3 regions of the Vibrio coralliirubri genome follow, and region 2 is predicted to be linked to each of the others. Evidence: riboswitches for the same ligand, from Rfam matches in the RefSeq annotation. Region 2 holds a riboswitch; each other region holds the start of a gene.
The links. Region 2 has a riboswitch for thiamine pyrophosphate ahead of thiC (phosphomethylpyrimidine synthase ThiC). Riboswitches for the same ligand answer to the same signal wherever they lie in the genome.
Positions count from the first base shown of each region.

Region 1: another riboswitch for thiamine pyrophosphate. It lies ahead of thiD (bifunctional hydroxymethylpyrimidine kinase/phosphomethylpyrimidine kinase); the one in region 2 lies ahead of thiC (phosphomethylpyrimidine synthase ThiC).
Region 3: another riboswitch for thiamine pyrophosphate. It lies ahead of thiB (thiamine ABC transporter substrate binding subunit); the one in region 2 lies ahead of thiC (phosphomethylpyrimidine synthase ThiC).

Region 1 covers NZ_AP025471.1:990,463-997,098, reverse strand. Annotated here, with positions in the region: gene OCV20_RS21095 (YdcF family protein) at 1-547, shown strand, start outside; gene OCV20_RS21090 (DUF2999 family protein) at 678-929, shown strand; gene OCV20_RS21085 (DUF4382 domain-containing protein) at 1,352-2,377, shown strand; gene OCV20_RS21080 (helix-turn-helix domain-containing protein) at 2,551-3,279, shown strand; gene OCV20_RS21075 (DMT family transporter) at 3,365-4,282, shown strand; TPP riboswitch at 4,381-4,492, shown strand; gene thiD (bifunctional hydroxymethylpyrimidine kinase/phosphomethylpyrimidine kinase) at 4,589-5,482, shown strand; gene OCV20_RS21065 (ABC transporter ATP-binding protein) at 5,472-6,230, shown strand; gene OCV20_RS21060 (ABC transporter permease) at 6,223-6,636, shown strand, end outside.
Region 2 covers NZ_AP025470.1:31,974-38,609, reverse strand. Annotated here, with positions in the region: gene OCV20_RS00180 (thiazole synthase) at 1-30, opposite strand, end outside; gene thiS (sulfur carrier protein ThiS) at 33-242, opposite strand; gene OCV20_RS00170 (HesA/MoeB/ThiF family protein) at 239-1,021, opposite strand; gene OCV20_RS00165 (thiamine phosphate synthase) at 1,011-2,303, opposite strand; gene thiC (phosphomethylpyrimidine synthase ThiC) at 2,303-4,252, opposite strand; TPP riboswitch at 4,382-4,480, opposite strand; gene crcB (fluoride efflux transporter CrcB) at 4,543-4,926, opposite strand; gene OCV20_RS00150 (multicopper oxidase family protein) at 5,027-6,409, opposite strand.
Region 3 covers NZ_AP025470.1:359,875-366,510, forward strand. Annotated here, with positions in the region: gene OCV20_RS01720 (IS3 family transposase) at 1-288, opposite strand, end outside; gene OCV20_RS01725 (helix-turn-helix domain-containing protein) at 285-794, opposite strand; gene fbp (class 1 fructose-bisphosphatase) at 888-1,898, opposite strand; gene mpl (UDP-N-acetylmuramate:L-alanyl-gamma-D-glutamyl-meso-diaminopimelate ligase) at 2,169-3,527, shown strand; gene OCV20_RS01740 (flavin prenyltransferase UbiX) at 3,566-4,189, shown strand; TPP riboswitch at 4,233-4,352, shown strand; gene thiB (thiamine ABC transporter substrate binding subunit) at 4,406-5,398, shown strand; gene thiP (thiamine/thiamine pyrophosphate ABC transporter permease ThiP) at 5,491-6,636, shown strand, end outside.

The DNA of each region.
Region 1 (6,636 bases), on a different replicon from region 2:
GGACAAAGGTTTATTGGATGAACATGGTGCCATTGTTACTTTGGGTTACGCGCTTACCCCTGATGGTTCTATGCATCAAATCTTAATTGAACGCCTTGAAACCACATTAGCAATGTCGAAAGCGAACCCTGATGCAATGATCGTGTTAACGGGTGGTGTGCCAAAGAACCATAAGACTGAAGGCAAGTTAATGGCGGATTGGCTTATCGAAAAAGGGGTAAGCAAAGACCGCATCATTGAAGAGAATTACGCGACCAGCACGGTAGGTAATGCCTTGTTCAGTAGCTATGCGCTTGCTCGCCATGATATTAAACACGCGACCATTATTAGTTCGGCGAGCCACGTTCGTCGTGGTCAAACTCTGTTTGAAATTGCGAGCTGGCAAACCGGCCCTCAGGGCATTACCTTCGATACGGTCTCTTATCCAGACAAGCCGCTAGAAGATCTTAAGAAAGCGAGCAGTGGTGAGCTATTAGGTATCTACCGTGATGCTCTAAGAACTTATGGCATGTGGAGCTACCGTTCTTACCCACTGGAATCTCGTTAAGCCCAAGCATTCTTTGCGTTTGGGAAAAGTGCGGTTCGCGTTAAACCAAAGCGTCACTTGTTAGTACAATCGAGCACAGCTAGATGGTATGCTGTGCTCCTATTTAATTTAGTGTTTCAAAGGCAAAAAAATGAACCCGATTTTAGCAATGTTGAAAGAGAACAATATTAGCGACGAGCAGATCAGTGAGCTATTCAAAACGCTGACAGAGAACCCTCTTGCAGCAATGGCGACGATCAGCCAACTTGGTTTACCTCAAGACAAACTTCAAATGCTGATGGGTCAGGTAATGCAAAACCCTGCGCTAATCAAAGAAGCAGTTGAAGAGCTTGGCCTAGATTTTTCTAAGGTTGAAGCGGCTAAAGAGCAACTTCAAAAATAAGTGAATTTGAATGAGCTAATATCGAATTAGCTTTATCCACATTCAATAAAAAGGTCGTTTAAGTTCAGCAATAGGCTGTCTTAACGGCCTTTTTTGATCTTGGGGGCGATTTTTGACTTTGATTTGAGTGCTTTCAATCATCCTCTCCGACCCTATACATACCGACCATTCCAACACAATTGACAGCAACCTTGCCAAATATGTGCGACTACTGACAATTTACTTACTAGACTTAATTAACCTATGTGCGACCTGAGATGTGCACCTTGATGAACAGAGTTTTTGGATGAAGACAGCCCTAAATAATAGGGCTAGCCGATTTGGGCCATAAGCGCGGTTTGTCTATGAGTCACATTAAGGAAAAGAATAAGAGGGCAACAAACTAAGCCCTTTATCGAGCAGTGATTTATAGGAAATTAGTTATGAAGTATTTAAAGGAAACCGCTTTAGCGAGCCTTGTGCTGGCTGGGCTTGTTGGTTGTGGCGGTGATTCAGGTTCATCAAGCAGCACGACACCCATTACTTTGAGCGTGAGTGATGCGCCCATTGATGATGTTAAAGACGTAACTGTGACATTCAGTAAGGTCGCTTTACTTCCTCAAGGGGGAGGTTCGCCACTGATTTATGATGTGTATAAAACGGACGAAAACGGCGATTACGTTGATGAAAATGGCGATCCATTGCCAGATGGTGAGGATCCGATTCCATTAAGTGTGAATTTGCTGGATTACCAGGGCAGCGATGCGCTTCCTTTGATTGAAAATGAGGTCATTCCGGTAGGCAGCTATAAGTTGTGTGTGTTTGCCAATGATGGCGATCACCCAACAGATCCATCTTACGTGATAGAAAACGATGATATGATCCGTGAGTTAACAGTGAAAGGTGAAGGCGCGTGCCCGCAAGGTGTGGGTAAAGAAGACAACGCTGGCGTACTTTACTTTAATAACTCATTTAATGTGAACCAGCAAAGTAACGATTTTGTTGTCGAGTTCGATCTTCGACGTGGCCTAAAGAACAGTTCGACTTTCCCTGATTACACTATTCAAAGAACGTCTGTAAGCCTTATCAATACGGTTGAGACAGGAAACATTGAAGGCACTGTTGCTCTTTCTACTTATGACACTTGTAACGGTGGTGATAATACATTTGTTCAGTCGGTGTACTTGTATGAAGGTAGTGTTGAACAAGCTGACATGGCTCCGATTGGCGGCAGTGATGAAGTGAAACCGATCACTTCAGCGTCAGTGGCAATGAATCAAGCACAGACTAACTATGAGTTCTCTCTGGGCTTCATCGATCCAGGTACTTACTCATTAGGGTATACCTGTACTGCGCAGTTCGACAGTGATGAAGACAATGCTGATCCAGTTGCTGATGGTTTTGAAATCTATGATGTTCAAAATAGTGTTCAGGTAGTGGTTGGTCAGGATAGCCAAGTGTCATTCTAAGCTTTATGTGAATGACGCTTTTTAATCAAAACGGCCTCTCATTTGGAGGCCGTTTTTGATCATGTCACCGAGGTAGCATGAATTTGATACGCATTGAGTGTGACTCTAGGGAAGTGATGATGTAACGTTGTGTCTCTTACTTTAACCTAGCGAAATGTACTCCGGCGTTGATTATGAAATCTAGCTTAAGCATTCGATCTTACACCAAGCAATTTAATACCCATGCTCATGATGACCATCACCAATTGGTATTGCCAATCCAAGGCAGTATTAATATCGAGATGGTGGGGTATGTCGGTAAGGTGGCCGTGGGCGAATGTGTGGTGATTCCAGTAACCACAGCGCATGCGTTTAAGGCGGATGAAGCCGCGCGGTTTATTGTCGCAGATATGGCGGAGTTGCCGCAGCACTTGTTGGAGCATGAGCTCTCGGTTTTCACGATAACACCACCTTTGATGAGCTTCTTGCTGTTTGTTGAGAAGCAGCTGGAGTATCAGGTCGATAGTGGTATTGAGTCATCAATCTTGGATGTGTTTTCACTGCTGTTAGAGCAACAACAAGTGAGTAAGAGCATCGACCCAAGAATCCGTGCCGTACAAAGGCTGATAGCGGATAACTACACCCAGCCGTTATCCATTTCACAACTTGCAGAAACGGCCTGCTTGAGTCCCACTCAATTCAAAAAACGCTTTAAAGAGTGCCTGGGGATCAGTGCGCTTAAATACATCACTCGATATCGTATGGAGAAAGCCCAAGCCTTGTTAACCCACACCGATTTACCGGTTCAGTTGATTGCCGAAAATGTGGGGTATAGTGATGTTTCTGCTTTCAGTCGTCGCTTCTCTCAGCACTTTGGGATGTCCCCAAGGGCGTTTCTAGGCTCAATGAAAGACAGTCTTTAGAAGCAACAATAGCGTCCTTTCGGCAAACTAAATTTTATCAATCTTCACTATTATCTATTTCAGAACTGAAAATTGGGTAATAGAAATGAATCTTGCCATCAATCGCGTTAACGAATTCCAAACGGGCACTTTAGCCATCTTGTTTGCATCTATTTTATGGGGCACGACAGGCACCGCCGCAAGCTTTGCGCCTGATCTAAGCCCCTTAGCGATTGGTGCTTTCTCTATGGGTGTCGGCGGCCTAATGCAAGCGGGCTTGGCATATCGAAAAATCCTATTCGCTTTCGACAAACTTTTGCAGAACAAGAGGCTGTTGGCAGTGAGCGCTTTGGCTTTGGCGGTCTATCCTTTAGCTTTCTATTCTTCAATGAAATTATCCGGCGTGGCGATTGGTACCGTGGTTTCGATTGCAACCGCACCTTTCTTTTCGGCACTGTTAGAGTGTCTGATTAGCAAAAAAAATAATATCAACAAACGTTGGCTCACTAGCTTTGCGATTGGTGTGGTGGGTATTGGGTTGTTGGTGTTTTCAGAATCTTCATCGGCGAATGAACCCGGTGATGATCTCAAGCTGTTGGGTATTGCTTTAGGTTTGCTCGCAGGGCTGTGTTACGCCATTTATTCTTGGGCGACAAAAGCACTGATCGATAAAGGGATTAAGTCACAAGCGGCGATGGGCAGTATTTTTGGCCTCGGCGCGATACTGTTGCTGCCAACGCTCTGGTTTACGGGTGATAACTTGTTTTCCTCGCAGACCAATGTATTAGTCATCAGTTATCTGACGTTAATCCCACAATGCTTGGGCTATGTCGCCTTCAGTTTTGGTTTACGCCATGTGACCGCGAGCAGTGCCAATCTGCTGACTCTGTTTGAACCGGTAGTTGCCGCGGTGCTTGCCGTCTGCGTTGTCGGTGAGCTGATTCCTTTTACAGGCTGGCTAGGTATGTCTCTGATTGTGCTGTGCTTGTTTATACAGTCGAAGCCAGTTAAAGGAACGCTATAAGTATTTGTTTTGTAGTGCCTAATTGAAATTTATTCATGCGTAATTCTTATAATTGAATAAAATCAGTATCTCAGTTGTGAGAGTGCTGTTACTATCGCTATCAATAGTCGGGGGGCATATACCTTATTTGGTGTTTGCTGAGATCGTTAATCGAGACCCGTTGAACCTGATTCAGTTAACACTGGCGTAGGGAACTATAAGCACTCGATCTACGTCTGCACTCATGAAGACTTTCATGAATCTATTGCGACTTCTCCTTCGATCAGTGTTTGTTCTCCTACGTCTTGTAAGATAGTAGGAGCGACAATGACACACAGTTCTATTTCAAAAGATTTAACGCCAAAAGCCTCAGCTTCACAGCATTCTGTGGATGGTTCGATTCGCACGAACACTCCGATTGTATTGACGATCGCTGGCTCAGACAGTGGCGGCGGTGCCGGTATTCAAGCTGATATTAAAGCCATGTCTGCGACAGGTAGTTTCGCTTGTTCGGTAATTACCGCGATCACATCTCAGAACACGCAAGGCGTTTCCGCCATTTTTCCTATTCCACTCGACCATGTTGCTAGCCAGTTAGATGCGGTTTTTACTGATCTGAATATCGTGGCTGTGAAAGTCGGCATGTTGGCCGATTCGCAAATCATCAAAGTCGTTGCAGACAAAATTAAACAGTACCAACCTAAGCATCTTGTGATTGACCCTGTAATGGTCGCGACAAGTGGTGACCTTCTTCTAGAAAACTCAGCTATCACGACGCTAAAGCAAGAACTGATTCCGCTGGCAGACATCATTACTCCTAATTTACCTGAAGGCGCAGCATTAACAGGCAAGCCAGTACCTGAAAGCGAAGCTGAAATGCAGGGCATGATTGAAGACTTACGCGCACTAGGTGCTAAAGCCGTTCTTCTCAAAGGCGGTCATTTAGAGAAAGATGAAAACAGTAACGATCTACTGATTCTCCCGACGACGTCTGCTTTGATTAGCGCTAAGCGTTTTCCTACCAAAAACACCCACGGCACGGGTTGTACGCTTTCTTCTGCTATTGCTTCTTTCTTAGCGCAAGGCAACACGCTGTCAGAGGCTGTTGAGCTAGGCAAACAATACATCTCTCGCGCGATTGCTCACGCTGATGAGTTACAAGTCGGTCAAGGTCATGGCCCTGTAAATCACTTCTTCGCTGGACACGGTAATGTCCGTTAATACGGTTGGTGTTCAGCTCAGCAATGCCTCCTTACGTTATAACGACAGTGAGCACGCGACCTTGTCTGGGTTGTCGCTTAGCTTAAACGCGGGTAAGTGGACGGTATTGCTGGGTCGAAGTGGTTGCGGAAAAACCACGGTATTGCGTTATCTGGCAGGCTTGCTGGACGATAAGGTGGAGTGGCAGGGCACATTGACAACGTCTGATGAACTGCCTTTAACGGATCGCATCGCTTACATGGCGCAGCAGGATTTGTTATTGCCGTGGCTGTCAGTTATCGACAATGTATGCCTGAGTCATCGTTTTCAAAATCCAGCTTCTGATAAAGCAGTGCAAACCAATCAAGCACTCGAGTTGCTTTCTGCGGTTGGTTTGGCTGATTATGCGAATGCGATGCCGGATCAATTGTCTGGTGGTATGCGTCAGCGTGTTGCTTTGGCTCGCACTTTAATGCAAGACAAGCCAGTGGTGTTGATGGATGAACCCTTCTCTGCGCTGGATGCGGTAACGAGACACAAGCTGCAAAGTTTGGCGTGTGAGTTGTTGAGAGATAAAACCGTTGTGTTGATCACCCATGATCCACAAGAAGCGGTGCGCTTGGCGGATAATTTGTATGTGTTGCAAGGCACACCGGCGAACGCTCAGTCTTTATCTGTGCCCAACACGGCCACACCAAGAGTGTTAGATGGTGAATGTGCTGAGTTACAACAAGCGATCTTAGATCAGTTGGAGCGTGATTATGAATGATCTAACGCGAAGCGAAGCTGTGGCTCGTTCAACTAACGCACAGGCTACCACTACACGCTCTCGTCAGATGAATCCTGTTGTTCGTTTGCTTATCAGCAGTGCTGTGATTCTAGGTTTATGGCAGCTAGTTGTGGTTGTCTTCGAGATGCCGAGCTTCATTCTGCCAGCGCCAGCAGAAGTCTTTTTAAAGCTGATTGAACGTTACGATGTGTTACTCAAACACACTTGGGTGACAGCGCAAGAGATCCTACTTGGCTTGCTGCTTGGTTTATCGATGGGGCTATTTTTCGCTCTGCAGATGTTGATGTTTGATCCGCTAAAGCGTTGGCTATTGCCTATCTTAATTGCGAGCCAAGCGATCCCCGTGTTTGCTATCGCGCCAGTATTGATGCTGTGGCTTGGTTAC
Region 2 (6,636 bases):
TTGAAACGTTTTATCTGCGATAGTTAACATGGTTAGCCTCCTGCAATGGCTTGGAAAAGAGAAATAGCATCGCCTTCATTGACGACTGTTTGTTGCCACTGACTACGCGGGACAACCGCATTGTTGATAGCAAAGACACAACCCAGATCGGGCAGTGAAAGCGCTTGGATGATATCCGCTAGAGACGACGATTGTGCAACCTGTTCTGGTTGCTCATTGATAGAGATCGTTATGTTGCTCATTGGGCTTCTTCTTCTAAATAGTTAACTGTAGATGTGCAGCAAACGGGGCATTCACTATCTTGAGTGACACTTAAGTTTTGCCAGTTCATCGTCTGACCATCAAACAGTTTGAGCTGATGTGTTGCAACTTGGAACTCACCAGTGCTAAGGCGTTGAATAGCAGCCAGTGCTTGGAGGTTACCTATAGTGCCAACAACTGGGCCGATGATTCCGCTGTCGCTACAACGTGTCGTTTGTGGATGATGACTGAACGGGAACAAACAGTGATAGCACCCTTTCTGCTTCTGATAATCAAAGACAATAAACTGACCTTTCCAGCCGATCGCAGAACCAGAAATCAAAGGCGTACTACTGCCGAAACATGCTTGGTTAACCTGTTGGCGTGACTCAAAGTTGTCAGTACAATCCAACACCAAATCAGCGAGCATCACCTCAAGCTCAAGTTGGCTTTGAGTCATTCGCTTATTGATGGTTCTTACTTGGCTTCGACCATTAAGCTCACTCAACTGTTGCTTCAGGGCTTCAACCTTAGGTGAACCTAACTGACTTTCCTTGAACGCTACCTGTCGTTGCAGGTTAGACGAATCCACACAGTCATCATCTACCAATACGATTTTCCCGATACCGGAAGCCACAAGATAGAGAGCTGCTGCATTTCCTAAGCCACCACAACCAATAACCAACACATGGCTATCTAATAGATTGCGTTGCCCTTGCTCACCCACTTCAGGGAGTGCGATTTGTCGTTGATAACGAATGAATTCGAAATCACTCAGCATGACTTAGCTCCCGAGTTACCTTTTTAACAGCACTTGTAGAACTGTCAGCCATTAATGCTTCGAAGAACTCAATCACTTGTTTTGGGTCTTCGGCTAACGTAATCGCACGTACAACAGCAAGGCTCGATACCCCACAACTCCACACCTGTGCAGCCGACGACTGGTCAATTCCACCAATCGCAACCGTCGGATAGCCGGTGAGTTCTTCTGTGTATGGGATAGTATCAATCAGCTGCTGATAGAGAGATAAACGCACAAGCCCTTGAGGCTTTGATGGCATCTGCTTAGTGGTGGTTGGGAATATATGCCCAAGCGCAATATAGCTTGGGTTGATTTGCACAATACGTAGCAACTCGTAATAGCCATGTGTCGAGAGACCGATCTTAATACCAGCTTGGCTCAGTTGAGATAGGTTGGATTCTTCGATGTCCTCTTGACCCAAATGAACACCAAAAGCATCATGCTTAAGTGCTAATTGCCAATAGTCATTGATAAAAACCTGAGCGTTGTGCTCTCTACCGAGTTCGATAGATCGTTCGATTTGTTGTTCTAAACCTTCTTGCTGCGGGTTCTTAATACGCAGTTGAACTGTCTTGATTCCAAGCTTGAGCAGCCTTTCGATCCACTCAACATCATCAACCACTGGGTATAGTCCTAGGCTACTCTTACTCAGTTCAGGGAACGAAAGTGAGGTTCCTTGATGCGCCCAACCAACACTAATATCCAGTCGTTCATCTTCCAGAATGGGAATAGGAAAGTTTTGGTAGCTTGCTGGCCATGTTCCACGTGAAACATTAGATGCGGCGCGAGCTAAAACCAGTGCATCTTCTAATGGGAACTCCAACGCCAACAAAGTAACTAACCAAGCAAAGTGGCCACGACTATCTAACTCCTGATGAGCTGGAGTTTCACTCTTGATAGCACGATTAGCATCTAGCTGTGACCAGAGATCCAATACAGCTGAGTCATCTAAGACACCGATATAGATGGTATTCGGAGTTTGTGCCAAGGCATCGCGGACACCAGCTAGCGCCACTGAATGACTGTAATCAACGATATGATCAAGCTCACTTGAGCGACACTCCGCCAATGAATCAACATCATGAGCAAAACCAATAGATAACGCTTGCTGAGCATCAACGATAGAGAAGCATTGAGTTGGGCTTACACCCAACTCAACTGCATCGGTTGCCAAGCCTTGTCGCTTAGCAACCAGTAGACAGCTTTGCACCTCTCCCGTTAACTCAATGTTTTGAGATGGGATAAGAATTTTCACTGTCATTATTCCTCTAATTGAGCTTCTTTTGCACCCACTGCAGGATGATAAAGTTCAGAGCCAGTATCACGGAATTCTTGGGATTTCTGACGCATCCCTTCCAACGGGTTATCTAGCATCTTAATCTCGATAGCCTGATCAGCTGCCACTTGTTCAGTGTCTTTCGCGTACTCTCGAACTTCTTGAGAGATCTTCATTGAGCAGAATTTAGGGCCACACATTGAGCAGAAGTGAGCAACCTTGCCCGACTCTTGCGGCAAGGTTTCATCATGGAAAGAACGCGCAGTTTCCGGATCAAGAGCTAGGTTAAATTGGTCTTCCCAACGGAATTCAAAACGTGCCTTTGATAAAGCGTTATCTCGGATTTGTGCACCCGGATGTCCTTTAGCCAAGTCTGCTGCGTGTGCAGCCAGCTTGTAAGTAATCAGGCCAGTCTTCACATCTTCTTTGTTTGGTAAGCCTAGATGCTCTTTAGGGGTTACATAACAGAGCATCGCACAGCCGTACCAACCAATCATGGCCGCGCCAATTCCAGAGGTAATGTGGTCATAACCAGGGGCAATATCGGTAGTCAATGGACCTAATGTATAGAACGGTGCTTCATGACAGTGCTCTAACTGCTCATCCATGTTCTCTTTAATTAGGTGCATTGGTACATGTCCAGGGCCTTCAATGATCACCTGCACGTCGTATTCCCAAGCAACTTTAGTCAACTCACCCAAAGTACGTAATTCGGAGAATTGAGCTTCATCATTCGCATCAGCAATCGAACCCGGACGTAGACCGTCACCCAATGACAGAGCGACATCGTACTTCGCACAGATCTCACAGATCTCACGGAAATGGGTATAAAGGAAGCTTTCTTGGTGATGAGCAAGACACCATTTCGCGATGATAGAGCCGCCACGAGAGACAATACCAGTCACACGTTTAGCGGTCATAGGAACGTAGCGAAGCAATAAGCCTGCGTGGATAGTAAAGTAATCAACACCCTGCTCTGCTTGTTCAATCAAGGTATCGCGCATCACTTCCCAGTTAAGGTCTTCCGCAACGCCATTCACTTTTTCAAGCGCTTGATACATAGGAACCGTACCAATTGGTACTGGGCTATTACGTAGTATCCATTCGCGAGTCTCGTGAATATTACGACCGGTAGAAAGGTCCATCACGGTATCTCCACCCCAACGAGTCGACCATACTAGCTTCTCAACTTCTTCTTCAATCGAAGAGCTCACTGAAGAGTTACCGATATTAGCGTTCACTTTCACTAAGAAGTTTCGGCCAATAATCATCGGCTCGGATTCAGGGTGGTTAATGTTCGACGGAATGATAGCTCGGCCTTCAGCGACTTCTTTACGCACGAACTCAGGGGTGATTTCTTTCGGCAGGTTTGCGCCAAAGTTATGGCCAGGGTGTTGGTGGTTCAGCTGCTCATCAGCAAACTTCTGACGTCCCATGTTCTCACGTATCGCAATGTACTCCATCTCAGGAGTAATAATCCCCTTACGAGCATAGTGCAGCTGAGTAACACATTGATCGCCAGTCGCGCGACGAATTCTAGGCAGATTACCGTAACGAAGGTCGTCTAGAGTTTCATCTTCTAAACGCTCTTTGGTGTATACAGAACTTACATCGCCTAACAGTTCCGTATCAGCACGCTCTTCAATCCATTGCTCTCGTAACTTAGGAAGGCCACTGTAAAGGTCAATTTCGTGCGTAGGGTCAGTATAAACACCAGAGGTGTCGTATACATGAATTGGCGCATTAGGTTCGAATACAGGCTCTTTTTTGGTACCACCAACAAGGCTATCTGCTAGTGATATTTCTCGTACAGGGACTTGAATGTCCTCGCGAGATCCTTGGATGTAAGCTTTTTTTGAATTTGGATAAGGTTGTACGGATAAAGAATCAATGAAATTCTTCGCTTCCAGTCTTGCTTGTTTACGACTCGACATAGCATTTTTCCTTGGCTTTTAGCCATTATTTATAGGGATAAAAATGCTTGACGGATAAGATGCTACAAGAGGGATCACGGTAAGAAATACAGTTGTGATCTGGAGATAGATCTCTAGAAGGATTCTAGTTAGATATCTACTCTTGTTCCCTTCGCAGGTATTAGCCTGATCAGGTTCAACGGATCCCGAGTTAACGGTCTCAGCCATATGGCACTCCGACAAGTACGATCGAGTATATAAAAACGGCTTGGATAAACCAAGCCGAGTTGTTAACAAATCGTAAGAAAGTTTTAAGACTTTATCAGAAGTTGGAAGCCGATCCATGCCGCTGAAATACTGAGCACCACGTTGAGCAGTACATTGAGCCCCATCTTGAAGAACGCACCCTGCTGCATAAGAAGCACGTTATCCATCGAAAACGTAGAAAATGTCGTCAGGGCCCCAAGAAAACCAAGACCGATAATTTGTCTCCACGGCTCCGTCGCAACCATCTCATTTTCAAACGCGGCGATGAGCAATCCCATAATCAAAGAGCCAATCACGTTAACAGTCAGCGTACCGTAAGGGAAACCACGTCCTAACATCACAACGCATAACTCTGAAATCAAGTAACGTGAACAAGCACCAAACGCGCCACCGATGGCGATAAAACCTAGAATAGATAACTGACCCATGAATCCTCCCAAACAATAATCCCTATATTCTAGCTTTAACGCCGATAAAAGCGAGGGTAGAAACTAAGAATGCATGCGCAAATATTAAACGTTACAGGTGTCACTTAACTTCAATATATCCCATCAAACCCGTTTTCATGTGTTCGATAACATGACAGTGATACATCCAGCGGCCAGGGTTGTCGGCAACAAATGCGGCTTTAGCTCGGCCGTTTTTTCCAAGTAACACTGTATCGGTATGGAAAGGCTCTTCAACTTTCTTCCCGTCAAGTTCGAGTACTGTAAAAGTATGTCCATGAATATGGATCGGGTGATGGTATTGAGTGACGTTCTTAAGATCGAATATATAGGTTTTTCCCAGCTCTAACGTCGCCAACGGTTCAGGGATACTATCTTTGCTCATCCCCTCCCATGCTCGTTTATTAGTTAGCCAAAACTTAGGCATAGATTTTCCATCTTTAGATACTGGAGAAACCGCCCCTTCCCATTCAAATAAAAAGTCGATTTCTTCTGCATTAGCCAAATCTAAGTTGGGCACAGGATTAAGGGGCAAAGAAGGTAGAGAGCGATTCTCAACAAAGGTTGAATCTACAACCTCGAACTCACACAAAGAGAAAGGAAAGCGTCCTTTCATTTGAAGGACGCTAACTCGCCCACCGGCTTTGGGTGCTATCAGTCCAATATCCACTCGCATCCCTGGACCAATTTTATGTTCCGTCAGCTTATAAGGTGTTTTGACAGGGTTACCATCAATGGCAATCACCCATGCCTCAGCCCCTTCAACAGCAATAGGGTAAGTGATCGTATTATCGACATTAGCGATACGCAGCCTGGTCGTTGCATGTTGTTTTAACTGATAGACAGGTTCATGTATTCCATTAACGCTACTCCACTCTCCTGGCGTACCCATACGAGCACTGAGTCGTGGGATCATTAGATCTTTCCATTTGTCTTTCTTATCTATATGCCAATGTTTAAGCATCAGTGCGTGCTCTTCATCAAACGGCACTGGAATGCTCTCCTCTACGATAATAAGACCAACCAAACCCATACCAAGCTGCTTAACGCTGTTCATATGTGGGTGATACCAAAACGTACCAGCATCTGGTGGCGTAAATTCATAAATGAATGTTTCACCTGGCATGATCGGTGGCTGACTTAAGAAGGGAACCCCATCCATTTCGATGGGAATTCTTAAACCATGCCAATGAATAGTCGTCGGTTCAGCGAGCTTATTCGTAAAGCGGATCGTAACCTTTTCACCCTGTCGACATCGAATCATCGGAGCAGGGATCTGTCCATTAAAGGCTAAAACATTGGTATTAAATCCCGTCACCAACTCAGCTGTTGAAGGCTCTGCCGTTAGGTCGTAAACATGCTTTCCTTGTTCATCAACCGACCGTTTTATTGAGCAAGCGGGCAGTACAGTGAGTGCAGATATAGCGATAGATGATTGAATAAACTTACGACGGGAGATATCCATATTTGTTGCCTTTTAGTAATAACGACCAAAATGTAACAAAATATTGAGAATAATTCTCATAAAGAAGTGTGGTTTGTGCTGTTGGTTGTTTATAAAAGAGGCTGAGATAAGTAAGCACTTACATTTTTAAGGCCAGGTTTTATTAAAAGTAAGAATTGTCGACTAAAAATCGAACAAATCTAAAGCAAAAAACAGAACTTCTGCTGAGGCGTAGATATGACAGGCTG
Region 3 (6,636 bases), 330 kb from region 2:
ACGATACTTTTTAATCCTGACCGTCGATTTAAGGTTGAGCTGAGCCATAAGCCTTTGAACCGTTTTGTGATTAAGCACGAACCCCTGATTCTTTAGTTCCAAGTGAATACGGCGGTAGCCGTATCGCCCCTTATGTTCATGATAAATTGACTTTATCAACCGCAGCTCACGTTCGTAGCTATTTTGGCGCTTGCTCGTTTGAGCCTGATAATAAAAGACACTTTTTGCCAACTGTAGAGTGTGCAGTAAGTGCTTTAATGGGTACTTGCCTTTAAGAGTTAGAGCTATGACCGCTTTTTCTTTGTTCGACGGTTTTTTTTCTGCTCCAACTCTTCCAACTTTTTTAGAACGGCATTCTCGGTTCGTAAGTAGACCAACTCCTCTTTTAGCTCCTCAAGTGTCATTTCATTATCAGGCTTAGTGGTACGTTGAGGTTGCTGTTTCATTGAGGGTCTTCCTTTCTGGCGCATTTCGAGCCCCTTGATACCGAGCTCATTAAATCGTTTAAGCCAGACAGAGAGTATTCCAGGGGATGAGAGGTTTAATACAGCGCTAGTGTGCGTGAGAGACCATTCATTCGTCCACATTAAATTCAATGCTTTTCGTTTTGTTTGAGCAGTCGCGGCATGATTAGTTGGTAAAAATGAATCAGTACCATGGATGGCAAAGACTTGAGCCCAATACCGTATCTGCCTTGAAGAAATTGAATATTGTTTTGCTAAGTAGAGAGATGACGTGCCATCTAAGTATTGCTTAGCAATGATACATTTTAGCTCTCGGCTATATTTGGACATAAAAAGACCCCCAATAATTGGTGTCCAACTATTGGGGGTCAGTTCAAATGCTGGCTTTTTTAATGACGCTATTTTGATAAATGAACGAGAGGTTTAGTCTCGGTTCAGCTCAAGAAACTCTTCTACTTTGCGAACCATGTCTGTTGAACCAACAAAGAAAGGTACACGTTGGTGCAGTTCAGTTGGTTTGATATCCATGATACGTTGAGCACCGTCTGAAGCGATGCCGCCCGCTTGCTCCATAAGGAAAGCAATTGGGTTGCACTCGTAAAGCAGGCGCAGTTTACCTTGAGGGTGACTTTGCGTGCTTGGGTACAAGTAGATGCCGCCTTTCAGCAGGTTACGGTGGAAATCTGAAACTAGAGAACCGATGTAACGTGATGTGTAAGGGCGGTTGTCGCTTGGCTCATTCTCTTGGCAGTACTTGATGTACTTCTTAACACCCGTAGGGAAGCGGATGTAGTTACCTTCGTTGATTGAGTAAATCTTACCTTCGTCTGGAATCATCATGTTTTCATGAGATAGGCAGAAGGTACCCAGTGATGGGTCGTAGGTGAAGCCATTTACGCCAGCACCTGTTGTGTATACAAGCATGGTTGAAGAACCGTAAATCACGTAACCCGCGGCTACTTGCTTGTGTCCTGGCTGTAGGAAATCTTCTTGTGTTGGTGGAGTACCGATCGGTGATACTCGACGGTAGATAGAGAAAATTGTACCAACCGATACATTCACGTCGATGTTTGAAGAGCCATCAAGTGGATCCATCAGTACAACGTATTTTGCGTTTTTGTTGAGCTCTTTATTGAAGGCGACAGCTTCGTCTTCTTCTTCACTTGCAACACCACAAACTTGGTCACGAGCTTCTAGAGCCGCTTTAAATTTGTCGTTCGCGTAAAGGTCTAGCTTTTGTTGCTCTTCACCTTGCACGTTGTCTGTACCAACAGCGCCAGTGATGTCGACTAGGCCAGCCTTGTTGATCTCACGGTTAACAATTTTTGCAGCAAGTCGAATAGACGACAAAAGGGATGATAGATCACCGCTTGCATGGGGGAAGTCACTCTGTTTCTCAACAATGAACTCACCAAGGGTGCGCATCTCAGACATGTTATTTCCTTAAACTTCTCTCAATATTAGGGGGGATTTGAGCACTGTAGATTCGGCCTCTTGAGTGGGCTTTATTCATCTAGACGCTTACCTAAATTCTAAAGGTTAGATCTTTTTAATGGTAATGAACTAAGCGACACAGATCTCACTTACTATGTCGACTCAATTTGTTTTGCATTGCCGCTCGCTTTTAATCGCCATTTAATGATAATGAGTGCAAGCCGTTTTAATTAGGCATCGTTTATTTAGCCAAGCGTTTGGAAGCAATTTATGCATATTCATATCTTAGGAATTTGTGGCACCTTCATGGGTGGTGCTGCGGTATTGGCTCGTCAATTAGGTCACAAGGTTACGGGTAGTGACGCGAATGTTTACCCACCAATGAGCACCTTGTTGGAATCACAAGGGATTGAAATTATTGAAGGGTTCGACCCTAGCCAATTAGAACCAAGGCCAGATCTCGTGGTTATCGGTAACGCAATGAGCCGCGGTAATCCGTGTGTTGAGTATGTGTTGGATAACAACCTTAGATACACCTCTGGTCCCCAGTGGTTGCAAGAGTTCCTGCTGCATGACCGTTGGGTGTTAGCGGTATCGGGAACGCACGGTAAGACCACGACATCAAGCATGTTGGCTTGGATCTTGGAAGACTGTGGCTATGCACCGGGCTTCTTAGTTGGCGGAGTGTTGGGTAACTTTGGTATCTCTGCTCGCCTTGGTGAAAGTATGTTCTTCGTGGTAGAAGCCGACGAATACGACAGTGCTTTTTTCGATAAACGATCTAAGTTCGTTCATTACCACCCAAGAACCTTGGTGATGAATAACCTAGAGTTCGATCATGCGGACATCTTTGACGATCTTGAAGCGATTAAGCGACAATTCCATCATTTGGTGCGTACTGTGCCAAGCAATGGTCGCATTTTCTCACCTAAGCAGGATACCGCTATTCAAGATGTTTTAGCTCGCGGTTGCTGGAGCGAAACTGAATCGAGCGGCGAACTTGGCGATTGGGATGCTAAGAAACTGGTTAAAGATGGCTCCAAATTTGAGGTCTATTTCCAAGACGAATGTGTTGGAACCGTAGACTGGGATTTGGTTGGCGATCATAACGTAAGTAATGCCTTGATGGCGATTGCGGCGGCAAGACATGTTGGTGTGACACCCGACTTAGGATGTGAATCACTGGCGACTTTCATTAATACCAAGCGTCGTTTGGAGTTTAAAGGCGAAGTGGCAGGTGTTTCTGTCTATGACGATTTTGCTCATCATCCTACAGCGATTGAACTTACTCTGGGTGGCTTACGTAATAAGGTCGATACGAAAAAAATCATTGCTGTTTTAGAGCCTCGTTCTGCCACCATGAAGCGTGGTGTGCATAAAGAAACCTTGGCTGATTCGTTGAAGCAGGCGGATTCTACCTACTTATTCCAACCGGATAACATTGATTGGTCAGTTCAAGATGTTGCAGACGCTTGTCACCAACCTGCACACGTGAGTGATGACATGGATGCATTCGTTGCTAGAATTGTCTCAGAGGCACAAGCGGGCGACCAAATCTTAGTAATGAGTAATGGTGGCTTTGGTGGTATTCACCAGAAATTGTTGGATGCGTTGGCACTCAAAGGCTAACGGCATCCACGACCTTATATTTTGAAGTAATTGAGAACATGACAAAACACGATAAAGCTATAACCCTCGCTTTCACTGGCGCATCCGGTGCGCCTTATGGCCTGCGTTTACTTGAATGCCTTTTGGCAGCCGATTATCAGGTCTACTTGCTGATTTCATCGGCAGCGCGAGTGGTATTGGCGACCGAGCATGAACTTAAGTTACCTGCTGGGCCAGATGCAGCGAAACAAGCTTTGGTTAAACATCTTGGCTGCGATCCTGAAAAGCTGGTGGTGTGTGGCAAAGATGATTGGTTCTCGCCGGTTGCCTCTGGTTCAGCTGCACCGAAGCAGATGGTCGTTTGTCCATGTTCCGCGGGAAGCTTGGCTTCGATTGCACATGGCTTGTCGGACAACCTGATTGAGCGAGCAGCAGATGTGGTCATGAAAGAGCGAGGCCAATTGTTGTTGGTGGTTCGTGAGACGCCATTTTCTACGTTGCACTTAGAGAACATGCACAAACTTTCGACCATGGGCGTGACGATCATGCCTGCAGCTCCGGGTTTTTATCATCAACCTAAGTCAATTGAAGATCTGGTCGACTTTATGGTGGCGCGTATTCTCGATCACCTTGGTATCGAACAAGGTTTAGTGCCACGTTGGGGCTACGATCAACGTAATTGATCTAAACTTGATAGCTTATTGTTAAAAATCAAATTACAATTCTGAACACTCATCGGGGAGCGAACCATTCAAATAATGAATGCTAGCTGAGATCAAGCAGATGCTTGGGACCCGTAAACCTGAACCAGATAATGCTGGCGTAGGAATTGAGTTAGGAACAACCTCTACCGTTCTCCTCCCTCAAACCTGTGCCGCTCAGACCATGGAGAGCGTCCAGTGAAATTCACATTAACTACTCTTGCTGTTACTACAGCTATTTCTTTTTCTGCCTTTGCTGCAGACAACACTTTGACCGTATACACCTATGACTCTTTTGCTGCGGATTGGGGCCCTCGTCCTGCCGTTGAAAAAGCATTCGAAGAGAAGTGTGGTTGTGATGTGAATTTTGTCGCTCTAGAAGACGGCGTGTCTATCCTGAACCGTTTACGTCTTGAGGGCGGAAACAGCAAAGCCGATATCTTGCTCGGTCTCGACAACAACCTGATGGCTGAAGCGAAAGCGACGGGCTTATTGGCTGAGCATAATGTTGATACTTCATCAGTAACACTGCCTAATGGTTGGAACGACAGCACTTTTGTACCCTATGACTTTGGCTACTTTGCTTTTGTTTACAACAAAGAGAAGTTGGCAAACCCACCGAAGAGCCTTAAAGAGTTGGTTGAGCAGCGTGATGATCTCAAGGTTACCTACCAAGACCCACGTACATCAACACCAGGGCAAGGCATGATGCTTTGGATGAAATCAGTATACGGTGATGAAGCGACAGCAGCATGGAAGAAGCTTGCTCAGAAAACAGTGACTGTAACCAAAGGCTGGTCTGAAGCTTACTCAATGTTCCTAGAAGGTGAGTCGGATTTAGTGTTGTCTTACACAACGTCTCCGGCTTACCACATTATTGCTGAGAGCGATTCTAAGTACGCAGCAGCAAGCTTCGAAGAAGGGCATTACACTCAAGTGGAAGTGGCCGCTAAGGTTAAAGGCAGCAAGAACGAAAAGCTTGCTGATGAGTTTATGGCGTTTATCCTAAGTGATGAATTCCAATCGGCGATGCCAACAGGTAACTGGATGTACCCAGTGACGGATGTTGAGTTACCAAAAGGGTTTGAGCAACTTACAGTTCCTCAGAAAGCGCTGAGCTTTAGCTCAGAAGAGATCGCCGAGAAGCGTAAGCCTTGGATTCGTGAATGGCAGAGTGCACTTACTTTTTAATTTGCTTTTAAAAAATTAGCGTTCTAACTTTCTGTATTTAAAGGTTTGTTCGAGATTAACTGAGCGAACCATTTACGGTAAAGAATCAATCTATGATAAAGAAAACACCTAAGGTTGGGATTTGGGTAGCGATACTCATTACCGCCTTCGTGGTTTCAGCGGTTGGGGCATTGCTTAGCAATGCCCCTTCTCTTGATATCAGCCAAGTATGGTCCGATCCCTATTATTGGCATGTAACGAAATTCAGTTTTTATCAGGCGACACTCTCAACGGCGCTGAGTGTTGGCTTTGCTATACCTATTGCTCATGCGCTGTGTCGTAGACAATTTTTGGGACGCGCTTTGTTGTTAAGGCTGTTCGCGTCGACCTTAGTCCTGCCGGTGTTAGTCGGTGTATTTGGCTTACTTGCGATCTATGGCAATAGTGGTTGGTTAGCTAAGTTTTTGGCGAACTTCGATATTGAATTACCATTTTCCATATATGGATTGAATGGTATTTTGCTGGCGCACGTTTTCTTTAACTTGCCTTATGCCAGTCGCTTACTTTTACAAGCCTTAGATACGGTGCCTGCCGAGCAACACAAGCTTTGTGCTCACTTGGGTATGAGTCATTGGAACAAATTCAGATGGGTTGAATGGCCTCGCTTAAGACAGCAATTACCACATGTGTGTGGCTTAGTCTTCATGTTGTGTTTTACCAGCTTTGCTACCGTGATGGCGCTAGGCGGTGGACCTAAATCAACCACTATCGAGCTCGCTATTTATCAGGCGATTAAATTCGACTTTGACCTTCAAGCTGGTGCCTTGCTCGCGATATGGCAAATGCTGCTGTGTGGTGTGCTAGCGGTGAGCATTCAACGCCTATCGAAGCCTATTTCAGTGACGGCTAGTCAGCTGTCGGAAGAGAAATATTTGGTTAAGGACAGCTGGTGGTCAAAAGCTTGGGATAGCTTTTGGATCATCATAGTCTCAATGCTGGTATTGCCGCCATTAGCTATGGTTATCGTCAGTGGAATTAACTCGCAGGCATTAACCGTACTCAGCAGCGAGCCGTTTTGGGCGGCGTTAATGACCTCGGTTAAAGTCGCGTCATTAGCAAGTGTTATCGCAGTTGGTATTGGTATCGCCATACTGCTGACTAGCCGAGCATGGCGTTTACAGAACAAGAATTTTCGAGCCGATAAAATCGAGCTGATTGGCACTATTATCTTAGTGACTCCGGGGCTGGTGATCAGTACG